3 regions of the Bacillus sp. SRI_025 genome follow, and region 2 is predicted to be linked to each of the others. Evidence: riboswitches for the same ligand, from Rfam matches in the RefSeq annotation. Region 2 holds a riboswitch; each other region holds the start of a gene.
The links. Region 2 has a riboswitch for S-adenosylmethionine ahead of AC20OE_RS03830 (5-methyltetrahydropteroyltriglutamate--homocysteine S-methyltransferase). Riboswitches for the same ligand answer to the same signal wherever they lie in the genome.
Positions count from the first base shown of each region.

Region 1: linked by a shared signal. The riboswitch ahead of AC20OE_RS12745 (DUF2292 domain-containing protein) and the one ahead of AC20OE_RS03830 (5-methyltetrahydropteroyltriglutamate--homocysteine S-methyltransferase) in region 2 are both predicted to bind S-adenosylmethionine.
Region 3: linked by a shared signal. The riboswitch ahead of mtnW (2,3-diketo-5-methylthiopentyl-1-phosphate enolase) and the one ahead of AC20OE_RS03830 (5-methyltetrahydropteroyltriglutamate--homocysteine S-methyltransferase) in region 2 are both predicted to bind S-adenosylmethionine.

Region 1 is NZ_JBYEGB010000004.1:86,365-89,636, forward strand. Features, by position in the region: gene pyrF (orotidine-5'-phosphate decarboxylase) at 1-368, shown strand, start outside; gene pyrE (orotate phosphoribosyltransferase) at 376-1,014, shown strand; SAM riboswitch class I at 1,176-1,278, shown strand; gene AC20OE_RS12745 (DUF2292 domain-containing protein) at 1,395-1,499, shown strand; gene AC20OE_RS12750 (phosphoadenylyl-sulfate reductase) at 1,545-2,246, shown strand; gene cysP (sulfate permease) at 2,260-3,272, shown strand, end outside.
Region 2 is NZ_JBYEGB010000001.1:741,040-744,311, reverse strand. Features, by position in the region: gene bglH (aryl-phospho-beta-d-glucosidase) at 1-262, shown strand, start outside; gene AC20OE_RS03830 (5-methyltetrahydropteroyltriglutamate--homocysteine S-methyltransferase) at 316-1,440, opposite strand; SAM riboswitch class I at 1,529-1,641, opposite strand; gene AC20OE_RS03825 (gluconate:H+ symporter) at 1,724-3,043, opposite strand; gene AC20OE_RS03820 (four-carbon acid sugar kinase family protein) at 3,094-3,272, opposite strand, start outside.
Region 3 is NZ_JBYEGB010000003.1:106,600-109,871, forward strand. Features, by position in the region: gene AC20OE_RS10195 (methylthioribulose 1-phosphate dehydratase) at 1-81, opposite strand, end outside; gene AC20OE_RS10200 (2-hydroxy-3-keto-5-methylthiopentenyl-1-phosphate phosphatase) at 45-740, opposite strand; gene mtnW (2,3-diketo-5-methylthiopentyl-1-phosphate enolase) at 740-1,960, opposite strand; SAM riboswitch class I at 2,063-2,164, opposite strand; gene AC20OE_RS10210 (pyridoxal phosphate-dependent aminotransferase) at 2,209-3,272, opposite strand, start outside.

The sequences.
Region 1 (3,272 bases), on a different contig from region 2:
CGGGCATTATTGCAGTGACCCAGCTGACTAGTACGTCAGAAGACATGATGAGAAACGAATTACTCATTGACCATCCGTTGCAAGAGACTGTTATCCGGTACGGACAATTAGCATATGAAAGTGGGCTAGACGGGGTTGTTTGCTCTGTTCATGAATCTAAAGCACTTCATGAACATATTTCACCATCCTTTCTCACTGTAACGCCAGGAATTCGCTTACCGAATGATCAAACCGATGACCAACAGCGCGTAGCGACACCGGCCTATGCAAAAGAGCAAGGTGTTTCACAAATCGTTGTCGGAAGATCAATCACAAAAGCTGATAAACCAATAGAAGCCTATCATCAAATTTTGAAAGAGTGGGAGTGACTGCCAGATGAAATCAAAAATCGCGAAACATCTATTACAAATCAAAGCGGTCTCATTAAAACCAGACGAACCGTTTACATGGGCGAGCGGTATAAAATCACCGATCTATTGTGATAACCGCCTGACATTGTCATATCCAGAAGTGAGACACGACATTGCTGAAGGTCTAAAAGATTTAATTCTCACTCATTTCAAGGGAGCAGAGGTTGTCGCGGGTACTGCAACAGCAGGCATTCCTCATGCGGCATTAGCAGCAGACCGCTTGAACATCCCGATGTGTTATGTCAGAAGTAAGCCGAAAGCACATGGAAAAGGAAATCAAATTGAAGGGGCCGTATCAAAAGGCCAAAAGGTTGTCGTCGTAGAAGACCTTATTTCCACAGGAGGCAGTGTGCTTGAAGTGGTCGCTGCTCTTCAAGATGAGGGCTGCGAGGTACTAGGAGTTGCCGCGATCTTCACATACGGACTGCCAAAAGCAGCGGCAGCCTTTCAAGAAAAAAATATTCCATATGTCACCCTAACAGACTATGACACATTGACAGACGTGGCACTTGAACTGAAAGCGATTGAGCCTGCTGCGATGAACAAACTAAAACGCTGGAGACAAGATCCTTCCTCAGAATCTTGGATGGAAGAAACGGTCTGAAAAGTGAAAGCCCATCGTTAACAAAAACTGTGCCTGCCCGCACAGTTTTTTATTTAGGTAAAAATAGTAAAATAGACTCAAATTTTAATAAAAACTAATCCTATCAATAAAGTCGGGTTGACTTTTGTTTGAATTGTGTTAATATTTAAGACAAATTGAAACTCTTATCCAGAGAGGTGGAGGGACTGGCCCGATGAAACCCGGCAACCTGCGATTCGCAAGGTGCTACTTCCTGCAAAATGATTCTATTTTGAAAGATAAGGAAATCGTGAGCTTCCTCATCTTTCTTTCGGACTGAAAGAAAGTTTTTTTATTTTAACGGTGAGGAGGAAGAGGAGATGGAAGTGAAACAAAATCAGGATGAGGACTTAGTAAAGCATATGCAAGAACTGATTGGGGATATGAAATTCGGTTCAATAACGTTAATTGTTCAGGACGGTCAAGTGATTCAAGTGGAAAAGAACGAAAAAATTAGATTGAAGTAGTGCGGATAAAAGCAATATGAGCTGTACTCCGGAAGGGGAGAAATCATGTTAACTTATGAAAATTGGCAAGAGCCGTCCATTACATTTCAAGAAGATGATTTGTATAAAGGAGCCCTGTCTGTACTGAAATGGGCGTACGGTCATTATGGTGACCAGCTCGTATATGCGTGCAGCTTTGGGATTGAGGGCATCGTTCTGATTGATCTGATTGCAAAAGTAAAAAAAGATGCGAAAATTGTCTTTTTAGATACAGGTCTGCATTTTAAAGAAACATACGACACAATTGATGCGGTAAAGGAAAGATACCCGGGCTTAGACATTGAACTGAAAACGCCTGAGCTGACGGTTGAACAGCAAAATGAGCAGCACGGTGAACAATTATGGAAAACAAATCCTCAAAGCTGCTGCCATATGCGTAAGGTCATTCCTTTGCAAGAAGCCCTATCTGGTTATCCAGCATGGCTTTCCGGTTTAAGAAGAGAGCAGTCACCAAAACGAGCAGGGACGAATTTCTTAAATAAGGATGAAAAATTCAAATCAGTGAAAGTATGTCCGCTTATCCATTGGACGTGGAAGGACATATGGAGATATGCATCTAGAGAGGAACTTACTTATAATCCGCTGCATGACCAAGGATATCCAAGTATCGGCTGTGCACCGTGTACACAGCCAGCATTTACTGCAGATGATCTGCGTTCTGGCAGATGGTCAGGCACAGCAAAGACAGAGTGCGGATTACATGAGTAAGGGAGCATAATGTATGGAAATCGCCGCAATTTTATTTAGTCTATTCTTTGCTTTAAACATAGGCGCAAGCGGAGCAGCTGCTTCTATGGGCATTGCGTACGGGTCAGGTGCGATTCAAAAGCCCATTTATGCGCTCAGCGTTTGTGCAGTTGGGATTTTAGCAGGTTCAGTGATTGGCGGCGGTGAGGTCGTCAAAACGATCAGCTCTGGTATTATGCCAGAATCAGTCATTACACTTGAAATCGTTTGTATTATCATTGGTTCTGCTGCACTATCACTTTTTATAGCGAATCTGATGGCGATCCCTTTATCAACAAGTGAGGTCACAGTAGGGGCTGTGGTTGGTGTGGCAGTCGCGTATAAAGTATTGTTTGTGAAATCCATTTTAGTGATTGTGGCATTTTGGGTGATCATCCCGATTTTCGCCTTTCTTTTTACCTTTGCTGTCGTCAAAATCATCAGAATGTTCCCTAAACGGAAGCTGTCTAAAAAAGGCACAGCTATTTTATCTGTCGTATTAATCCTCAGCGGATTTCTAGAGGCGTTTTCAGCTGGTATGAACAATGTCGCAAATGCGGTCGGCCCGCTTGTCGCGTCAGGCGTTTTGTCAGTCGGGCAAGGAACTCTTTACGGCGGGATCTTTGTTGCACTTGGTGCCCTTTTGCTTGGGAGAAGGGTACTAGAAACAAACGGAAAGAAAATCACCCGCTATCAAACAGGCGAAGGGATTTTACTTTCGAGTACCGGTGCTGGGCTTGTCATCGTCAGCTCTATTTTTGGGCTGCCTGTTCCGCTTACGCAAATCACCTCCTCGTCTATTATCGGGCTTGGAATGGCAAAAGGCGGGCCAAACATTTTTCACAAACATGTTGTGAAAAAAATGCTGAAAGTGTGGGTGGTGTCACCCTTCTTATCACTCAGCCTATCGTATTTGCTGGTGAGCCTTTTCTTAAAAGGAGACTATTACTCTATCTTTATCATGATGAGTGTACTGCTTGCCTCACTTGGTGCGCTGAGTCTGATGAA
Region 2 (3,272 bases):
CGATTACCGAATTGATTACCTCAGAAGTCATTTGCTAGAGGCGAGAGAAGCCATCGCAGACGGAGTAGACCTGATCGGTTATACAAGCTGGGGCCCAATTGACCTAGTCAGCGCATCAACGGCTGAAATGAAAAAACGCTATGGCTTCATTTATGTCGACCGTGATAACGAAGGAAACGGTACATTAGATAGAAAGAAAAAGAAAAGCTTCGATTGGTATAAACAAGTGATTGCGACGAATGGAGATCATTTAGACGCTTAACAAAAAGAGACAAACCGCTCATACGGCGGTTTGTCTTTTTTTCGTCAAAGGGACTAAGAAGTCCACACTTGATCAGCAATCTCAATCACATGACGCAGTTTTTCCCATTGCTGTTCTTCTGTTAACAGGTTGCCTTCCTCTGTTGAGGCGAATCCGCATTGTGGACTCAAACAAATTTGGTTAATGTCCACATATTGAGCCGCTTCCTCAATGCGTTTTTTAATCTGTTCAACTGGCTCAAGCTCACCGTATTTTGAAGTGACAAGGCCTAGTACGATTTGAAGGTTTGGGTTCTTCACATATCGAAGAGGCTCAAATCCGCCAGAACGATCGTCGTCGAATTCTAAAAAGAGACCATCAAGATCTAAGCCGGCGAAAATTGTTTCTGCCGCTGCTTCGTAACCACCTTCAGCAGCCCAAGTTGATTTAAAGTTACCGCGGCAAATGTGCATAGTAATCACCAAATCCTCTGGGCGATCGGCAACAGCTTCATTGATTGTCTTCGCAAACGACTCACGAAGTTCATCCTCTTCACGGCCAAAGGCTTTGATTTGCTCGTGACCTTTTTCAGAAAAGAACACGGCCCATGCCGTATCATCCAGCTGCAAGTAGCGGCAGCCTGCATCATAAAAAGCACGGATGGCTTTCTTATACGCCTGTGCCACATCATGGTGGAATTCCTCTAAGCTGTCATACACTCCTTCTTCAAGCTTTCCACGGAAAAAGAGCATATTCGGACTTGGAATCGTCATTTTAGCCGTATGATCACCAGCGACGCTGTGAAGGAAACGATAATCCTCCAACATTGGATGATCTGTAAAATCGATCTTGCCTGTTACCTTGATCCCTCTTGCTTTTGTCGTCGTGTTATGGAATTGAATGCCCTGATCTGCTTCAAATCCTTCAACCCCATCGAGTCCTTCCAGAAAGTCAAAATGCCACCATGCACGTCTGAACTCACCATCTGTGACAACCTCTAACCCAATTTCTTTTTGCTTCTCTACAATACGTGTAATTTCTTCGTTTTCAATTTGTCGGAGCTGCTCTGCTGTCAGCGTACCGTCTGCTTTTTGCTTGCGTGCTTCCTTGATGCGTTCTGAACGAAGTAAGCTTCCTACTTGATCTGCGCGGTATGGCGGTTTCGTTGTTTTCCTTCCAATGGTTTGTACTTGTGTCATGCTGAATCCCTTCTTTCTTCAGGTTAAAAAATCAAATAAAAAAGCTCTTCCTTGGATAAGGAAGAGCATCATATACTGTGAGAACTCTGCCTTATCTTCAAACAAGCATCTGCTTGCTTAAGGAATTAGCACCATTCTGTTCCTAGGAACAGCGGTTGCCGGGTTTCACAGGGCCAGTCCCTCCACCACTCTTAATAAGGTTACCTTTTGATTCAATTTTCTTAATAAACACAATTATTCAACGTTTTTAGGGAAAAGTCAATGGTTTTTACAATTTAATTTCCTACATGAACAAATCAGCAACAAGAACACCAGCAAGTCCGACAAGTGAAAGCACGGTGACCATCAATGTCCACGTTTTAAAGGTTTGAGCCATTGATAGGTTAAAGTATTCTTTATAAATCCAGAAACCCGCATCATTCACATGAGAGAACGTGATACTGCCGGCACCTGTTGCGATCACCATTAATTCAGGGCTGACACCCGTCAGGCCAATCAGTGGTGCAGAAATGCCAGCTGCCGTGAGACCGGCGACAGTCGCTGATCCTAAAGAGACACGAAGGACAGCAGCAATGAGCCAAGTCAGAAGCAGGGGAGAAAGTGTGCTTCCTTGCATGATCCCTGCAATGTATTGATCGACGCCGCTATCAATGAGCACCTGTTTAAAGGCGCCTCCGCCCGCAATAATTAATAAAATCATGGCAATAGAGCCGATAGAATCCGCGATGGACTTCATTACGTCCTGCATGCTCTTTCCTCTTCCAAGCCCAAACGTGTAGATGGCAAGCAGCACTGAGATTAATAGTGCAATCGCCGGTTCGCCTAAAAACTCAGCGGTAGGCAGCAATGGGGAGGAAGGGAAGAAAATTTCTAGAAATGCTCTGAAAGTCATAAGCAATACAGGCAAAACAGCGGTGAAAATGCTAATGCCGAAACTAGGCATTTCTTCTTCTGTGAATTCCTTTGGATTAAATAAGTTCTTTGGGATATGTGCGTGCAACTGGTCTTTTTTAAATAGTTTTGTAAACAGAAGTCCACCTACTAAAACAGCAGGAATCGCTAAAATAATCCCAACCAATAAGGTTTGTCCCATGTTTGCTTGAAAGACATTCGCAATGGCAGTCGGCCCTGGGTGAGGAGGGAGGAAGCCATGTGTGGTGATGAGAGCAGCGACAAGCGGCATGCCCACATACAGCACAGGAAGTCTTGCAGCCTGAGCGATCGTAAAGACTAATGGAATTAAAATAATGAATCCGGTTTCATAAAATAGAGCAATTCCAATCACAAATCCAGTCAGCATCGTCGCCCATTGGATTTTTCCGATGCCAAATCGGTCAATGAGTGTCATCGCGATACGCTGAGCACCGCCAGAATCAGCCATCAATTTTCCAAGCATCGCTCCAAAACCGAGAACGAGTGCCAGGTGTCCAAGCGTACTTCCAAGTCCTTTTTCGACGGAAGCAATCGCTTCTAGTGGTGTCATCCCTTCTAACACAGCAACAATTAAAGAGACAATAATCAAAGAAATGAAAGCGTTTAACTTAAAGACAACCATGAGTAAAAGCAATAACAAAACGCCAAGTCCAATAAACACTAACGACATGATCTTTCCTCCTTTGTGGTACATAAGGGGGCGCAAACACCCCCTATGCCTTATCCTTCAAGTATGTCTACAGCTTCTTTTAACGTATCCTTTGACCCAACATTTCCCGGGAAAATCACATAAGACATGAAAGGGAATTTACTTTCTTCTCCTGTTTGCCAAACAGGGATCCCTGGTTTGATTTGACCTGCCACGGTCGCACGTCTCACGCTAAGTCCTCTTGTCCCAA
Region 3 (3,272 bases), on a different contig from region 2:
TCCGAAAAACCAGTCTCTTTGGGCCAGTTCACGTTTAACGTCTGCTAGCTCCTGCCAGCGTTTGCTCTTTGCGTCTGCCATTCCTTCACTTCCTTTATTTGAACAAATTGCGCGTGTAGATCAACAAATGTGTCAAACTCCTTATGTACGAGCCCGAGCTCTTGACATTCATTGAGCAAGTAGTCGCGCGCAAACGTAAGATCTGCATGTTTCGCCGCCTCCACATCAGTCACTGAATCTCCGATCATGATGATGAAATCATCCTCATGAGTCAGGTTTCGAATGATTGAGGGCTTGCAGCATCCGCATCCATTTTGACATTGCGTATCGCAGGCATGCGGCCATTCAATCTGAATATGCTCTTCCCCAAATGATGCATGATTGCAATAAATATCGTCTCGATCGACAATGCCTTCGAGGATGGGGTAGACAAAAAAGTCCATCCCCCCACTAAGTACATAGAAAGGAATGTCTGCTTTTTTTACCTCATCCACAAATTCCTTAAATCCTTCTCGAATCTCTGTATCCTCTAAAATAAATGATTGAATGGCTTCCTTCTGATCACTTGTCAGTAATTGAAACATCTGCCCGACGCCTTCTTGAATGGTAATTTCCTTTGACAGGACACCATCCTTCAGTTTCGTCCATTCACTCGGTGCAAACTGTTTCATGATGCGGATGATATTATCATTTTTTGTAATTGTTCCATCAAAATCACAACACACAATTGGTTTTTTCATTATTCTGCTACCCTTCCCCAAAGATCAAGTGCCGCTTTTAAGTCTTGGCAGGAAGCCGCCTTATCTTGGATAGACTCTTCCTGTATAACGGCATCAATGATCGAACGAAATGCCTTCCCTCCGCCGATGGCTCCCCGCGGATGTCCGTGAATGCCTCCACCTGCGTTAATCACATGATCAATTCCAAAATCTTTGATCAATACTGGAACCATTCCTGGATGAATGCCTGCTGACGGGACAGGGAATGTTTTTTGAACCGTATCCTCTTTCACGCAAGCTTCATAGATTCCAAGGGCATCCTTTTTCGGAAGTGCAACCGATCCATAAGGTGAGGGAAAGAGGCTCAGATCAGCGCCAGCATATCGGTTTAATTTGCCTAAAAGAAGAGAATGCGAGAATCCATATTCAGTAGAGGATGTCAATGCACCACTCACTGCGGGATGCGCCATAATAGGCAGTGGAATATCTGGATCCTCAGCTAAGCTTTGCATGACATCAAGACCGTAAGCAAAGACATTGAATAAGAGCGCATCTGCTCCAAGTTCAGCGGCCTTTCTCGCTCGATCCCTCAGGTCAAAGGTTCTGCCCGTTAAATTGACAGCATACAGCGTGCGGTGTCCTGTCTCTTCATAGATTTCTTTTAAAATCTCTTTTCCTTCTTTGATTCGCTCTTCAAAAGGAGCTAATGGACTTTCAAATAAAATTTCATCGTCTTTGATGAGGTCAACCTCGCCTAATGCCTGTAAACGGAGCTGCTCTTTTAAATCCTGCATATCACGGCCGATAACACCTTTAAAAATACTCATCAATAATGGACGATCAAATACATTTACCTTATTTCGTATGCCATCAATTCCAAATGCCGGTCCTGGCAGGCTTTTTTTAAATTCTTCAGAAAATTGGATATCGACTAGCTTCACTTTTCCGTCTAGTGAAAGCTTTCCAAAAATCGTCGTGAAAACAGCTGGTAAATCTGCTGAAAAGTTTGCCTCAGGATAAGCAATGGTCACCTCTGATTGATAAAGGCCATTTTCGGCTGGAGCAGCCTTTTCTAATACTTTTTCAACTCGGCCTTTATGCTTTTGAAGCTGCTCCTTTTTGAGCTGAGGCAAATCCGTCCATGATCCAACTGTTAAACCAAGCGCGATCTGCTCCGCTTTTCGATTTATTTGTTCATCCTCTCGATGTGTTAATACGTATGTTGCCAGTAATTCACTCACTAGGAATCCCCTTTCGATTGCATCATGCATATGTTCAATAAAAAAACCTCTTCAAGTGCTTCTTGAGCGCCTTAAAGAGGTTATTTCGTGTTATTCATCCGAATCTTATCTCTCAGCGCTTGCTGCAAGAATTAGCACCGTGCTTCATGGAAGTCGGTTGCCGGGCTTCATTGGGCTAGTCCCTCTGCCTACTCTTGATAAGAATATTCAATTTTCTTAAATATTGCCTGAATTATCGCACCATTTTTTTATGTTGTCAATGGCTTTTTTTCAAACAGCTTCAAGGCAGCGATGCGCTGAGCAGCTTCTTGTAACCGCTCCTCGCTTGTTAGAAGCCCTACTCTCACGTACCCTTCACCGTGAGCACCAAAGCCATTACCTGGCGCTACAACAACATGCGCTTTTTCTAATAATAAATCAGAAAAGGCTTCAGATGTATATCCTTCTGGCACCTTTAACCAAGCAAAAAATGATCCCTTTGGAGCACTGACTTCCCAGCCAATTTCTTTGCAGGCAGCTATCCACACATTCCGTCTTTTCTCATATCGGTCATTTTGCACCCGTACGCACGTTTGATCGCTTAATAGGGCTTCCGCTGCTGCATCTTGCGTGGCTTTAAACAACGAGACAAACAAATGATCCTGATAAAGCTCAATCGCTTCAATAACAGACGGATTACCTGCTGCAAATCCTACTCTCCACCCTGCCATATTGTACGTTTTAGACAATGTGTAAATTTCTATTCCCGTCTCTTTCGCTCCATCTACTTGCAGAAAGCTGATCGGCTTTTCTCCATCAAATCCAATGCCGCCATATGCAAAATCATGAACAACACAAAGCTTGTGATCTTTCGCAAATGTCACGGTTTCTTCAAAAAATGAACGGCTTGCCGTAGCCCCCGTCGGATTGTTGGGGTAATTTAAGTACATTAATTTCGCCTTTTTCTTATCATCCTCAGGCAGCAAATCGTAGTCAGGTAAAAAATCATTTTTTTCAAGAAGTGGCATGGTCACCATATGAGCTCCAGCAAGTACAGCACCTGACCAATAATCAGGATAACCTGGGTCAGGGACGAGAAGCGTATCACCCGGATTCAGCAGGCATTGAGGCAGCTCAACAAGCCCTGCTTTCCCGCCAAATAAAATCGCAATTTCCGTCTTTGGATCAAGCGTAACGCCATATTCTCTTTCATAAAAAGCGGCAGCGGCCTTTTTTAATTTCGCTGTTCCACGGAATGAGGAGTATTGATGATTTTCAGGTTTTGCTACCGCTTCCTGCATGGCTTTTACAATGTGCGGAGGAGTTGGCTGAT